2 linked regions of the Pseudonocardia sediminis genome follow. The protein of the gene in region 2 interacts with the protein of the main gene of each other region in a pairwise test. Links are inferred from orthologs where the notes say so. Each region holds a gene or a part of one and is shown on either strand. Other genes may lie near its edges.

What was found.
Region 1: the proteins of EV383_RS15595 (region 2) and EV383_RS24880 interact in binary tests that used the Escherichia coli proteins (3 or more experiments, as listed by UniProt). The link is inferred for Pseudonocardia sediminis from one-to-one orthologs.

The regions. Positions count from the first base shown.
Region 1 is NZ_SHKL01000001.1:5,322,377-5,328,793, reverse strand. What follows is about bases 798-5,239. They hold EV383_RS24880 (multifunctional oxoglutarate decarboxylase/oxoglutarate dehydrogenase thiamine pyrophosphate-binding subunit/dihydrolipoyllysine-residue succinyltransferase subunit), read right to left. Parts: upstream 4,868-5,239; coding sequence 998-4,867; downstream 798-997. Other genes in these bases: EV383_RS24875 (hypothetical protein), read right to left, coding at 5,081-5,239; EV383_RS24885 (DUF6104 family protein), read right to left, coding at 798-933. Also shown: EV383_RS24895 (FtsK/SpoIIIE domain-containing protein), read left to right, coding at 1-370; EV383_RS31430 (hypothetical protein), read left to right, coding at 367-729; more of EV383_RS24885, read right to left, coding at 751-797; more of EV383_RS24875, read right to left, coding at 5,240-5,860; EV383_RS24870 (flavin-containing monooxygenase), read right to left, coding at 6,051-6,417. UniProt on the Escherichia coli protein: E1 component of the 2-oxoglutarate dehydrogenase (OGDH) complex which catalyzes the decarboxylation of 2-oxoglutarate, the first step in the conversion of 2-oxoglutarate to succinyl-CoA and CO(2).
Region 2 is NZ_SHKL01000001.1:3,364,416-3,369,298, forward strand. The notes cover bases 1,137-4,044. They hold EV383_RS15595 (ABC-F family ATP-binding cassette domain-containing protein), read left to right. Parts: upstream 1,137-1,733; coding sequence 1,734-3,356; downstream 3,357-4,044. Other genes in these bases: EV383_RS15590 (SDR family oxidoreductase), read right to left, coding at 1,137-1,557; EV383_RS15600 (helix-turn-helix domain-containing protein), read left to right, coding at 3,681-3,890. Outside these bases: EV383_RS15585 (lycopene cyclase family protein), read right to left, coding at 1-590; more of EV383_RS15590, read right to left, coding at 760-1,136; EV383_RS15605 (ABC transporter ATP-binding protein), read left to right, coding at 4,077-4,883. UniProt on the Escherichia coli protein: Genetic data indicate it may be involved in ribosome assembly or function.

The DNA.
Region 1 (6,417 bases), 2.0 Mb from region 2 along the record:
CGGCGGCGCACACCCGACGCTCGCGGTCGTGGTCTTCGGGGCCGACGTCGCGGAGACGATGCTCGACCGGACCGGTATGGAGGACCTGCGCTCGGTGCTGCGGCACGGCCCCGGTGTCGGGGTGCACGTACTGGGGTGGTGGCAGGGCGCCCAGCGGCTCAAGAGCCTCCTCGCGCCACCCGGTGCGGCGATCGACGACCTCGGGGCGTGGGTGGCGACCGGCGTGCAGGGGGCCGACCTGACGCCGCTGCTGGGTGGTGCGCCGGTGGACTGGCCGGCGTCGCCGGGACGGGGCCTGCTGCTCGACCGTGCCCGCCACGGACGTCCCCAGCTGGTGATCCTGACCGATCGGGGTGGTGGGCAGCGATGAGCGCCGTCGAGCAGTACCGCGACGTCGTCGCCCGGCTGGCCGGAGCCGTCGTCGAGCTCCGCGAGGTCGACGCCGCACGGGCCGAGGAGCTGCGCGGCGAGCTGCGGTCGGCCGAGCGCGAGCTGCACGCCGCCGGTGACGCGCTCGTCCTCGCCCGGGGCATGTTCGAGCTGCGCTGGGAGGACGCGCTGGCGCTGATGTGGTCGACGAGCGAACCCGGCAAGCCGCGGCCACGACCGGACCTCCGGGCCGACCCGACCGCTCACCACGAGCTGGAGAACAACGCCGACGAGGCCCTCGAGACGCTCCGCGCGTCGGGGGACCGCCGCCTGTTCCGCCGCCGCCCCAAGGACGGGTGAGGCGGCGCCGCGCGGAGGACCTCAGTCCTCGAGGTCGTCGGAGTCGTCGCGGGCCAGGAAGCTGGACAGGCGCTCGACCGCCGTCTCGAACTCCGGGTTCAGGTCGACGAACGTGCGCAGGCGCAGCGCCAGCCACTCGATGCTGACCTGCTCCTCGCCACGCCGGTCGACGAGCTCCTCGATACCGCGGTCGGTGAAGTACACGCCCTCCAACGTAGCGAAGCCGGTCGCGGGCGGTGCCCGCGACCGGCTTCGACGACGAGACGGGTCAGTCGCGCGAGAAGGCCTTGTCGATCAGCTCGGCCTGCTCGACCTCGTGCACCTTCGACGAGCCGGGTGCCGGGGCCGCCATCCGGCGGCGCGAGACCCGGGTGATCACCGACAGGCGCTCGGGCAGCTTCTGCGGCAGCTCCAGGCCGTAGTAGGGCCACGACCCCTGGTTCGCCGGCTCCTCCTGGACCCAGCGGACGTCGGAGGCGTTCGGGTAGCGGTCCATCACGGCCTCGATCTGGCGCAGCGGCATCGGGTAGAGCTGCTCGATCCGCACGATGGCCGTGTTCTCGATGGCCGTGTCGCCGTCCTTGCGACGCTTGTCGCGCGCCGCGGCCAGCTCCCAGTAGATCTTGCCGCTGCAGAACAGCACGCGGTCGACCGAGGCGTTCGGGCCGTCCTGGGTGCGGTACTCCGGGTCGTCGATCACCGGGCGGAACCGGCCGCCGGTGAAGTCCGACAGCGGGCTGACGACCTGCTTGGCGCGCAGCATCCACTTCGGCGTGAAGACCACCAGCGGCCGGCGCACCCCGTCGAGGGTGTGCTGGCGCAGCAGGTGGAAGTAGTTCGCCGGCTCGGACGGCAGCGCGACCGTCATCGAGCCCTCGGCGCACAGCTGCAGGAACCGCTCGATGCGGCCGGAGCTGTGGTCCGGGCCCTGGCCCTCCAGACCGTGCGGGAGCAGCAGGGCGACGTCGGACATCTGCCCCCACTTCGCCTCACCGGAGGAGATGAACTCGTCGATGATCGACTGGGCGCCGTTGACGAAGTCGCCGAACTGCCCCTCCCACATCACCAGCGCGTCGGAGTTGGCCACCGAGTAGCCGTACTCGAAGCCGACGGCGGCGAACTCGGACAGCGCCGAGTCGTAGGGCAGGAACCGGCCCTGGCCCTCGGCCAGGTTGCGCAGCGGGTAGTACTCCTCGCCGGTGTGCCGGTCGATCAGGACCGAGTGCCGCTGCACGAACGTGCCGCGCCGCGAGTCCTGCCCGGACAGCCGCACCAGGCGCCCGTCGACGGCCAGCGAGCCCATCGCCAGCAGCTCGGCGAACGCCCAGTCGACGTCGCCCTCGCGGGCCATCTTCGCCCGCTTGGTCAGCACGGGCTCGACGCGCTTGTGGACGGTGAAGCCCTCGGGCAGTGTGCCGTGCGCGTCGCCGATCCGGTGGATGATCTCCAGCGGGATCGAGGTGTCCAGGTCGGCCGGGACGCGCTGCTCCTCCTCGACCGAGGGGGAGACGACCGGCGGGGTCCTCTCCAGCTCGCGGACCTCGTTGAACACGTGCTCGAGCTGGTTGGAGAAGTCCTTGAGCGCGTGCTCTGCCTCCTCCATGGTGATGTCACCACGGCCGATCAGCGACTCGGTATAGATCTTCCGGACGCTGCGCTTGGCGTCGATGATGTCGTACATCGACGGCTGGGTCATCGAGGGGTCGTCGCCCTCGTTGTGACCGCGGCGGCGGTAGCAGATCATGTCGATGACCACGTCGTTGTGCCACTTCTCGCGGTACTCGACCGCGAGCTTGGCGACCCACACGCAGGCCTCGGGGTCGTCGCCGTTCACGTGGAAGACCGGCGCGCCGATCATCTTCGCGACGTCGGTGCAGTACTGCGAGCTGCGGGCGTGCTCCGGCGCGGTGGTGAAGCCGACCTGGTTGTTCACCACGACGTGCACGGTGCCGCCGGTGCGGTAGCCGCGCAGCAGCGCCAGGTTCAGCGTCTCGGCGACCACGCCCTGGCCGGCGAACGCGGCGTCGCCGTGCATCAGCAGCGGCAGGACGGTGAAGCCGCCGTCGCCCTTGTCGAGGATGTCCTGCTTGGCCCGGACGATGCCCTCGAGCACCGGGTCCACGGCCTCGAGGTGCGACGGGTTCGCGGTCAGCGACACGCGCGTCTCGCCGTCGCCGAACATCCGGAAGTACTTGCCCTCGGCGCCGAGGTGGTATTTCACGTCGCCGGAGCCGTGCGCCTGGCCGGGGTCGAGGTTGCCCTCGAACTCGCGGAAGATCTGGCTGATCGGCTTGCCGACGATGTTGGCCAGGACGTTGAGCCGGCCGCGGTGCGGCATGCCGACCACGACCTCGTCCATCTCCTGCTCGGCCGCCTTGTCCAGGACGGCGTCCATCAGCGGGATGACGGTCTCGCCGCCCTCGAGGGAGAACCGCTTCTGCCCGACGTACTTGGTCTGCAGGAACGTCTCGAACGCCTCGGCCGCGTTGAGCTTGGACAGGATGTACTTCTGCTCGTTGCCGGTCGGCTTCTGGTGCGGGACCTCGATCCGCTCCTCGAGCCAGGCCCGCTGCTCCGGGTCGGCGATGTGCATGTACTCGGTGCCGATCGTGCGGCAGTACGAGTCGCGCAGCAGGCCCAGGACGTCGCGCAGCTTCATGTGGCTCTGGCCGCCGAAGCCGCCGACGGCGAACTCGCGGTCGAGGTCCCACAGGGTCAGGCCGTGGCTGAGCACGTCGAGGTCGGGGTGCCGGCGCTGGCGGTAGTTCAGCGGGTCGGTGTCGGCCATCAGGTGCCCGCGGGTGCGGTAGGACTCGATCAGCTCGAGCACCCGGGCGGTCTTGTCGACCTCGCCCTCGGGGATGTCCTGCACCCAGCGGACCGGCTCGTACGGCACCCGCAGCGACGTGAAGATCTCGTCGTAGAAGCCGTCGTCGCCGAGGAGCAGGCGGTGCACCCGGCGCAGGAAGTCGCCGGACTCGGCGCCCTGGATGATCCGGTGGTCGTACGTCGAGGTCAGCGTGATGATCTTGCTGATGCCGAGCTGCGCGAGTCGCTCCTCGCTGGCGCCCTGGAACTCGGCCGGGTACTCCATCGCCCCGACGCCGACGATCGTGCCCTGGCCGGGCATCAGGCGTGGCACCGAGTGGTTCGTGCCCAGCGTTCCCGGGTTGGTCAGGCTCAGGGTGGTGCCCTGGAAGTCCTCGGCGGCGAGCTTGCCGTTGCGCGCCTTGGCGACGATGCCCTCGTAGGCGGCCCAGAACTGCGCGAACGTCAGGTTCTCGCAGCCCTTGATCGACACGACGACGAGCGAGCGCTGCCCGTCCTTGCCCGGCAGGTCGATCGCCAGGCCCAGGTTGACGTGCTCCGGCGCGACGACCGTCGGCTTGCCGTCGGTCTCGGCGAAGTGCCGGTTCATCGTCGGGAAGTCGCGCAGCGCCCGCACCACGGCGTAGCCGATGAGGTGGGTGAACGACAGCTTCCCGCCGCGCGTGCGCTTGAGCTGGTTGTTGATGACGATCCGGTTGTCGGCCAGGAGCTTGGCCGGGACGGCGCGCACGCTCGTCGCGGTCGGCAGCTCCAGCGACGCGGTCATGTTCTTGACGACCGCGTTCGCCGCGCCGCGCAGCGGCGTCGTGGTGACCCCGCCGCCGTCGTTCGCCTGCTTGGCGGCCTTCGAGGTGCTGCCCGCGGCCGGCTTGGCGTCGGTGCCCTTGGGGGCGGGCGCGCTGCCGTTGCCGCCGGCGGCGGGAGCCGGACGTGCCGCCTGCCGCAGCTTCTCGTCCCCCTCCGGGGGCTCGGCCTTCTTGACGGGGGCGGGCGGGACGTCGGCGGCGGAGCCCGAGGACGCGCCGGTGGTCCGCTTGCCGTCGTCCACCGCCCGCTGCGACGGGGCCGAGGTCGTGTCGCCGGTGGGGGTGTCCGCGCCGGTGCTGTCGTCCTCGGTGGCGGTGCCGCTGGTGACGCCGCCGGAGACGCCGTTGCCGCTGTTCGTCCCGGTGGTCTCCGCGGTCTTCGTGCCGGATGTCGCGGGGGAGGAGCCGTTGCCGGTGTCGGTACCACCAGGGCTGTAGTCGGCGAAGAACTCGTGCCAGGCCGGGTCGACCGCGTCCGGATCGTCCTGGAATCGCTGGTACATCTCCTCGACGAGCCACTCGTTGGGGCCGAACCCGCTCGCCTGATGGGAAGTACTGCTCGATGACACGCTACGTCAACCGCCTTGATCAGCTGCTCGAAAGTTGTCGCGACCGGCGTCCAGGTTAGTCCTCCGTGAACGGACACAGGGACGGAGGACGTGCCTACCTCGTCACCGGATCGATACGGAGACGATTCAGCGCCGGCACGGACCCTCTCAGAAGCCCGGCAGCGAGCCCAGACCGTCGACGACCGACGTCGACACGGCCGTCTCGGCGATGACGGTGCCGACCGGCGGACCGACCCGGGCCGGGCGCCGCACGGTGTCCCGCTCGCCGGCGTACTGGCCGTCGACGGGGGAGATCAGCAGCTCGCTGCGGACCGGGCCCTCGTCGTGGATCAGCGCCGTGTGGACCTCGCCGTCGAGGTTCGCGGCCTCACCGACCGAGACGGCGGGCAGCTCGCGCAGCGCCGCGTAGAGGACCGAGCGCAGCTCGGCCGGGACGGCGCAGGTGCGCAGCGCGTCGACGGCGCTCTGGAACGGGCCGGTGTAGCCGCGTCCGGGCGGGCTGTCGTCGACCAGGCGGCGCAGCAGCGCGTCGGGGTCGCGCGGGAGAGCGGCCAGGAACGCCGGGGTGGGCGCGACCCAGCACCCCGGCCGCGCGGCCGGGGTGTGCCCGTGCAGCTCGGCGTAGAAGTCGCCGTAGGGGGCGCGGAAGCGGCCGGTCGGGAACTGGTCGGCGAGGGAGAACCCGGCGTCGACGGCGGCCGCGCCGTCGCCCGAGAGCCAGAACATCCGGCCGGTCAGCTCGCGGTCGAGCAGCCAGTCCTGGGCCGGGTCGGCCGGGGTCCACTGCTGGTGCAGGTGCTCCGAGTAGTGGACGTGCAGGTCGTCGGCGGCGAAGAACGTCCCCATCCACCAGGCGTGCGTCGCGGTGTGCCGGTACTGGCCCGGTGCGATCGGTTCGTCGGAGGTCCGGATGGCCAGCTCGAGCAACGTGCGCTCCTCCTCTACCCGGTTCCCTGCCGACGGCCGGAGATCGCGGCCTCGGGCGTGGAACACGTGGACGACGTCACACATTGTGGAACGAGCCGGATACGCGTGGTGACCCGGCCCCGCCAATTGCGCCGTCCGGCGCAAGGGTGACACGGCCGAAGGGGCCAGCCCGGCAGGGCACGCCGTGCACTCAGGCCCGCGCCGGTTCCAGCACGAAACCGCGGTACCCGTCCTCGGCGACGTCGGTGCAGGTGCGGGTGTAGCGGGCGAAGCCGCCGGCGTAGGGCATGAACACCCGGGGCTTGCCGGGCACGTTGGCACCGAGGTACCAGGAGCTCGCCGCGCGCGGTAGCAGCGTCGCCTCCGCGGCCTCCTGTACGTGCTCGCCCCACGCCCGCTCGGCCTCGGGGTCGGCCTCGATCCGGTCCACCCCGTGCTCGCGCAGGTGCGCCAGGCAGCCGGTGATCCAGTCGACGTGCTGCTCGATCGTGGTGGGCATGTTCGTCAGCACCGACGGGCTGCCCGGGCCGGTGATGGTGAACAGGTTCGGGAACCCG
Region 2 (4,883 bases):
GCGCGCCAGTCCATGAACACCGCCTCGCCCGGGCCCACCAGCGGTGCCGCCACCGCCTCCGGGACGACGACGCCGTACGCGGTCTGCTCGACCGCCGGCCCCGGCCGGGACGGACGCAGCGTGCTCGGTGCACCGGTGGCGTCGACGACCACGCCCGCGGTCAGAACCCGCCCGTCGGCGAGGGTGACGGTGTGGGCCGGCTGCGCATCGACCTCGTGCACGCGTCCGGCGAGGACCCGGACCTCGCCCAGTCCGGCGTCGAGGTGCGCCCGCAGGCCGGCGGTGTCGAGCACCAGGTAGGTGCCCTCCACCGTGTGCTCGCCGGTCCCGAACATGCGGGCGCGCGACCGGGAGCCGATCGCGGAGTCCGGCACGCCCGGCGGCAGGTCGGCGGCCCACGCGCCGTAGGTGTTGCGCCACGGCCGATCCGGGGCCGGGTCGACCAGCGTGGTGCGCAGCCCGCGTGCCGCACACTCTCCGGCGAGCGCCCGCCCCGCGGGGCCGCCCCCGAGCACGACGACGTCGGCGGACCCCGACGCCGGGCCGGCCGGTCCGCCGCGGTCCGGTTCCGCACGCGAGATGCGCGTCATCGCTGCCCGATCCGCGCCGCAGCGCCATGGAGCGCCTCTCGCATGCACGGGAGACCCCGGGCACCGGTGAGGTCCGGGGAGGGGCCCGGTGATCGGCGGAGGGGTCCCGGTACGGGCCGTCGACGGCCTCGATCGGTACCGGACCGCCGATCACCGCCCTCCGGCACGGTCATCCGTGACGGCCGGCGGCGAGCGAGCCGCCGTCGATCCGGATCGTGTCCCCGGTGATCCAGCTCGCCGCGTCGGAGACCAGGAACCCGACGGCCGCGGCGACGTCGGCCGGCACGCCGAGGCGTCGCATCGGGTAGCCGTTCGCGACGCCCTGCTCGTCGTGGGCGTAGAGCGCCTCGGCGAAGCGGGTCTTGACCACCGCCGGGGCCACCGCGTTGACCCGGATCCTCGGGCCGAGCTGCCCGGCCAGCTCCTCGGTGAGCCGGATCAGCGCCGCCTTGGACGCGCCGTAGGCCCCGATGACGCCGGTGGAGCGGATCCCGCCGACCGAGGCGACGTTCACGACCGACCCGCCGGCCGAGCCCATCCCGGCCCGGTACGCCTCCTGCACGAACCCCAGGGCGGCGACCACGTTCACGTCGAAGATCTTGCGGACGGCGTCGAGGTCGGCGTCGACGAGCGGCCCGTACTGCGGGTTGATCCCGGCGTTGTTGACCAGGATCGCGATGTTCCCGAACCGCTCGACGGTCGCCCGCACGGCCTCGGTGCGGTGCGCGGCGTCCCCGGCGTTGCCCGCCACGCCGAGCACCCGCTCCGGCGCCCCGGCCTCCTCGCCGAGCGCGGCGACCGCGGCATCGAGCTCGGGGACCTTGCGGCCGGTGATCGTGACGGACGCGCCGCGCGCGAGCAGCTCGGCAGCGATGCCGTACCCGATGCCGCGGCTGGCGCCGGTGACGAGAGCGGCCCGGCCCACGAGGTCGGCCGGCGGGGGGACGGGGGCGGTGACGTCGGTCATGACCGGGACCCTACGTTCGGAATACGGTCGACCCGGCCGGTAGCCTGATATGCGTGGTCCTGCTGGAGTAGGTGAGTGCGCGGCGTGGTGAGCACTGCTGTGCCCACGCCCGGCGCCCCCTGCCCGACGTTCTCGTCTCGACCACCCCCGTACTCCACTGTCTGGAGCTCTCTCGCGTGATCACCGCATCCGATATCGAACTGCGTGCCGGTTCCCGGATCCTTCTCTCCGGCGCGAACCTGCGCGTGCAGCCCGGCGACCGGATCGGCCTGGTCGGCCGCAACGGCGCGGGCAAGACGACGTCGATGCGCGTGCTGGCCGGTGAGGGCGAGCCCTACTCCGGCAAGATCATGTCGAACTCGCCGGTCGGCTATCTGCCGCAGGACCCGCGCGAGGGCGACCTGACGGTCACCGCCAAGGACCGCGTGCTCTCCGCCCGCGGGCTGGACGTGCTCCTGTCCAAGCTGGAGAAGGTCCAGACCGCGATGGCCGAGGTCGTCGACGAGAACGAGAACGACAAGCTGGTGCGCGAGTACGGCCGGCTCGAGGACCGCTTCTCCTCCCTGGGCGGGTACGCCGCGGAGAGCGAGGCCGCACGGATCTGCACCAACCTCGGCCTGCCCGAGCGGGTGCTCACCCAGCAGATCGAGACGCTCTCCGGTGGCCAGCGCCGCCGCGTGGAGCTGGCGCGCATCCTGTTCGCCGCCTCCGACGGCGGCTCGCAGAGTGCCACCACCCTGCTGCTCGACGAGCCCACGAACCACCTCGACGCCGACTCGATCACCTGGCTGCGCGGGTTCCTGCAGCAGCACGAGGGCGGGCTCGTGGTGATCAGCCACGACACCGAGCTGCTGGCCGCCGTCGTCAACAAGGTGTGGTTCCTCGACGCCATGCGCGGCGAGGCCGACCAGTACAACATGGACTGGAAGCGGTATCAGGAGGCGCGCGCGACGGACGAGAAGCGCCGCCGCCGCGAGCGCGCCAACGCCGAGAAGAAGGCCTCGCAGCTGCACACCCAGGCGTTGAAGATGGGCGCCAAGGCCACCAAGGCGGTCGCGGCCAAGAACATGGCCCGCCGCGCCGACGAGCTGCTCTCCGGTCTCGAGCCCGAGCAGCAGGCCGACCGGGTCGCCAAGATCCGCTTCCCGGACCCCGCCTCGTGCGGCAAGACCCCGATGACGGCGGAGGGCCTGTCGAAGGCCTACGGGTCGCTGGAGGTCTTCACCGGCGTCGACCTCGCGGTGGACCGCGGCGCCAAGGTGGTCGTGCTGGGCCTCAACGGTGCCGGGAAGACGACGTTGCTGCGCCTGCTGGGTGGCACCGAGGCCCCGGACTCCGGTCGGATGGTGCCCGGTCACGGCCTCCGCACGGGCTACTTCGCCCAGGAGCACGACACCCTCGACATGGACGCCTCGGTCTGGGAGAACATCCGGCACGCCTCTCCGGACACCGACGCCCAGCGCCTGCGCACCGTGCTCGGCACGTTCATGTTCTCCGGGGAGCAGCTCGAGCAGCCGGCCGGGACGCTGTCCGGCGGCGAGCGAACGCGTCTCGCACTGGCCGGTCTGGTCTCCAGCGCCGCGAACGTCCTGCTGCTCGACGAGCCCACGAACAACCTGGACCCGGCCAGCCGCGAGCAGGTGCTCGACGCGCTGCGCCGCTTCACCGGCGCGGTCGTCCTGGTCACGCACGACCCGGGCGCGGTGGAGGCCCTGGAGCCGGACAAGGTGATCGTGCTCCCGGACGGCACCGAGGACCACTGGTCCGCCGAGTACCTGGAACTCGTGCAGCTGGCCTGACGGTGCCCGGCCGCTCGTCGGCCGGACGGCGCATGATCGTCTCGTCACTCGATCGGACTACGAACCGATCGTGCGTGTGTGCACGAAAGTCGTCGGACTCTCGATCACGACCCGGTATCTCTCCGATCGGGTGATCGTTTTCTGACGCCGTGTAGAGCAATTCCTCCGCCGTCCACCGACGTGGATGATCCATTCGGCGGAACCGTTCACCGATCGCGTTCTCGCCGTCCTGGCCAGAATTCCTCAACTGGATCATCATTGCCGGATCGTCACGCCTCTCGTGACGATCCGCGGGGGCATCCGCGGCGGGGATGAGGAGGGCCAGTGGCCGATCTGAAGAAGGGCGCCCGGATCACCGGGACGCAACGGGGCAAACTCGCCGCCGATCTGAAGAAGAAGTACGAGAAGGGCGCGAGCATTCGTTCCCTCGCCGAGCAGACCGGGCGTTCGTACGGATTCGTGCACCGGGTGCTGAGTGAGACCGGTGTGACGTTGCGCGGGCGCGGTGGCGCGACGCGCACGAAGAAGAAGTAGCTCGACACCACCACGCATCGCCGTCCCGGGCCGACGTACGGCCCGGGACCCGGTGCGCAGGGGCGACTCCCGCCCCGGCCGGCACCCCCCGGACCCCGGGTCGCCGGTCACGGTGCATCGCGCGCCGAGCATCCGTGCGCGACGTAACGTGGTAGCTCGCCGTCCACCACCGGCGAGGGGAGTTCGATGGATCGCCAGCTCACCATGCTGCGCGGGGTCATCCGCGGTGCCGAGAGCCCGCGGTCGATCACGCCGGGCACCTGGCCGCGGATCCTGCGGTTCGTGGCGCCCTACCGCCGCTGGCTGATCTCGTTCCTGGCCCTGACCACGGTCACCGCGGTGATCGGTGTCGCGACGCCGGTGCTTGCCGGCCGCGTCGTCAACAACATCGTCGACGCCGGGCAGATCCCGGACGCCGGCCGCGTCGTGATCATCCTCGCCCTGGGCATCGCGGGGATGGCGATCCTGGAGGCCGTCGTCGGGCTGGCCGGGCGATGGTTCTCCTCGCGGCTCGGCGAGAGCCTGATCGAGGATCTCCGCGTCGCCGTGTTCAGCCACGTCCAGGCGATGCCGCTGGCGTTCTTCTCCCGCACCCGCACCGGCGCACTGGTGAGCCGGCTCAACAACGACGTGATCGGCGCCCAGACCGCGATCACCGGCACGTTGTCCACGGTGCTGTCGAACTCGATCCAGCTCGTGCTCGCCGTCGCGGTGATGATCGGGCTGGCCTGGCAGGTCACGGTCCTGGCGATCCTGCTCCTGCCGATCTTCGTGCTGCCGGCGCGGCGGATGGGCAACTGGATCGCCGAGCTGCGCCGCGAGGCCGCGGACCTCAACGCGGCCATGGGCAACCAGATGACCGAGCGGTTCTCCGCCCCCGGCGCGACGCTGGTCAAGCTGTTCGGCGACCCGGCCGCGGAGGCCGTCGTGTTCCGGGCACAGGTCGCGAAGGTGCGCGACATCGGCGTCCGGTCGGCGATGGTGTCGCGGATC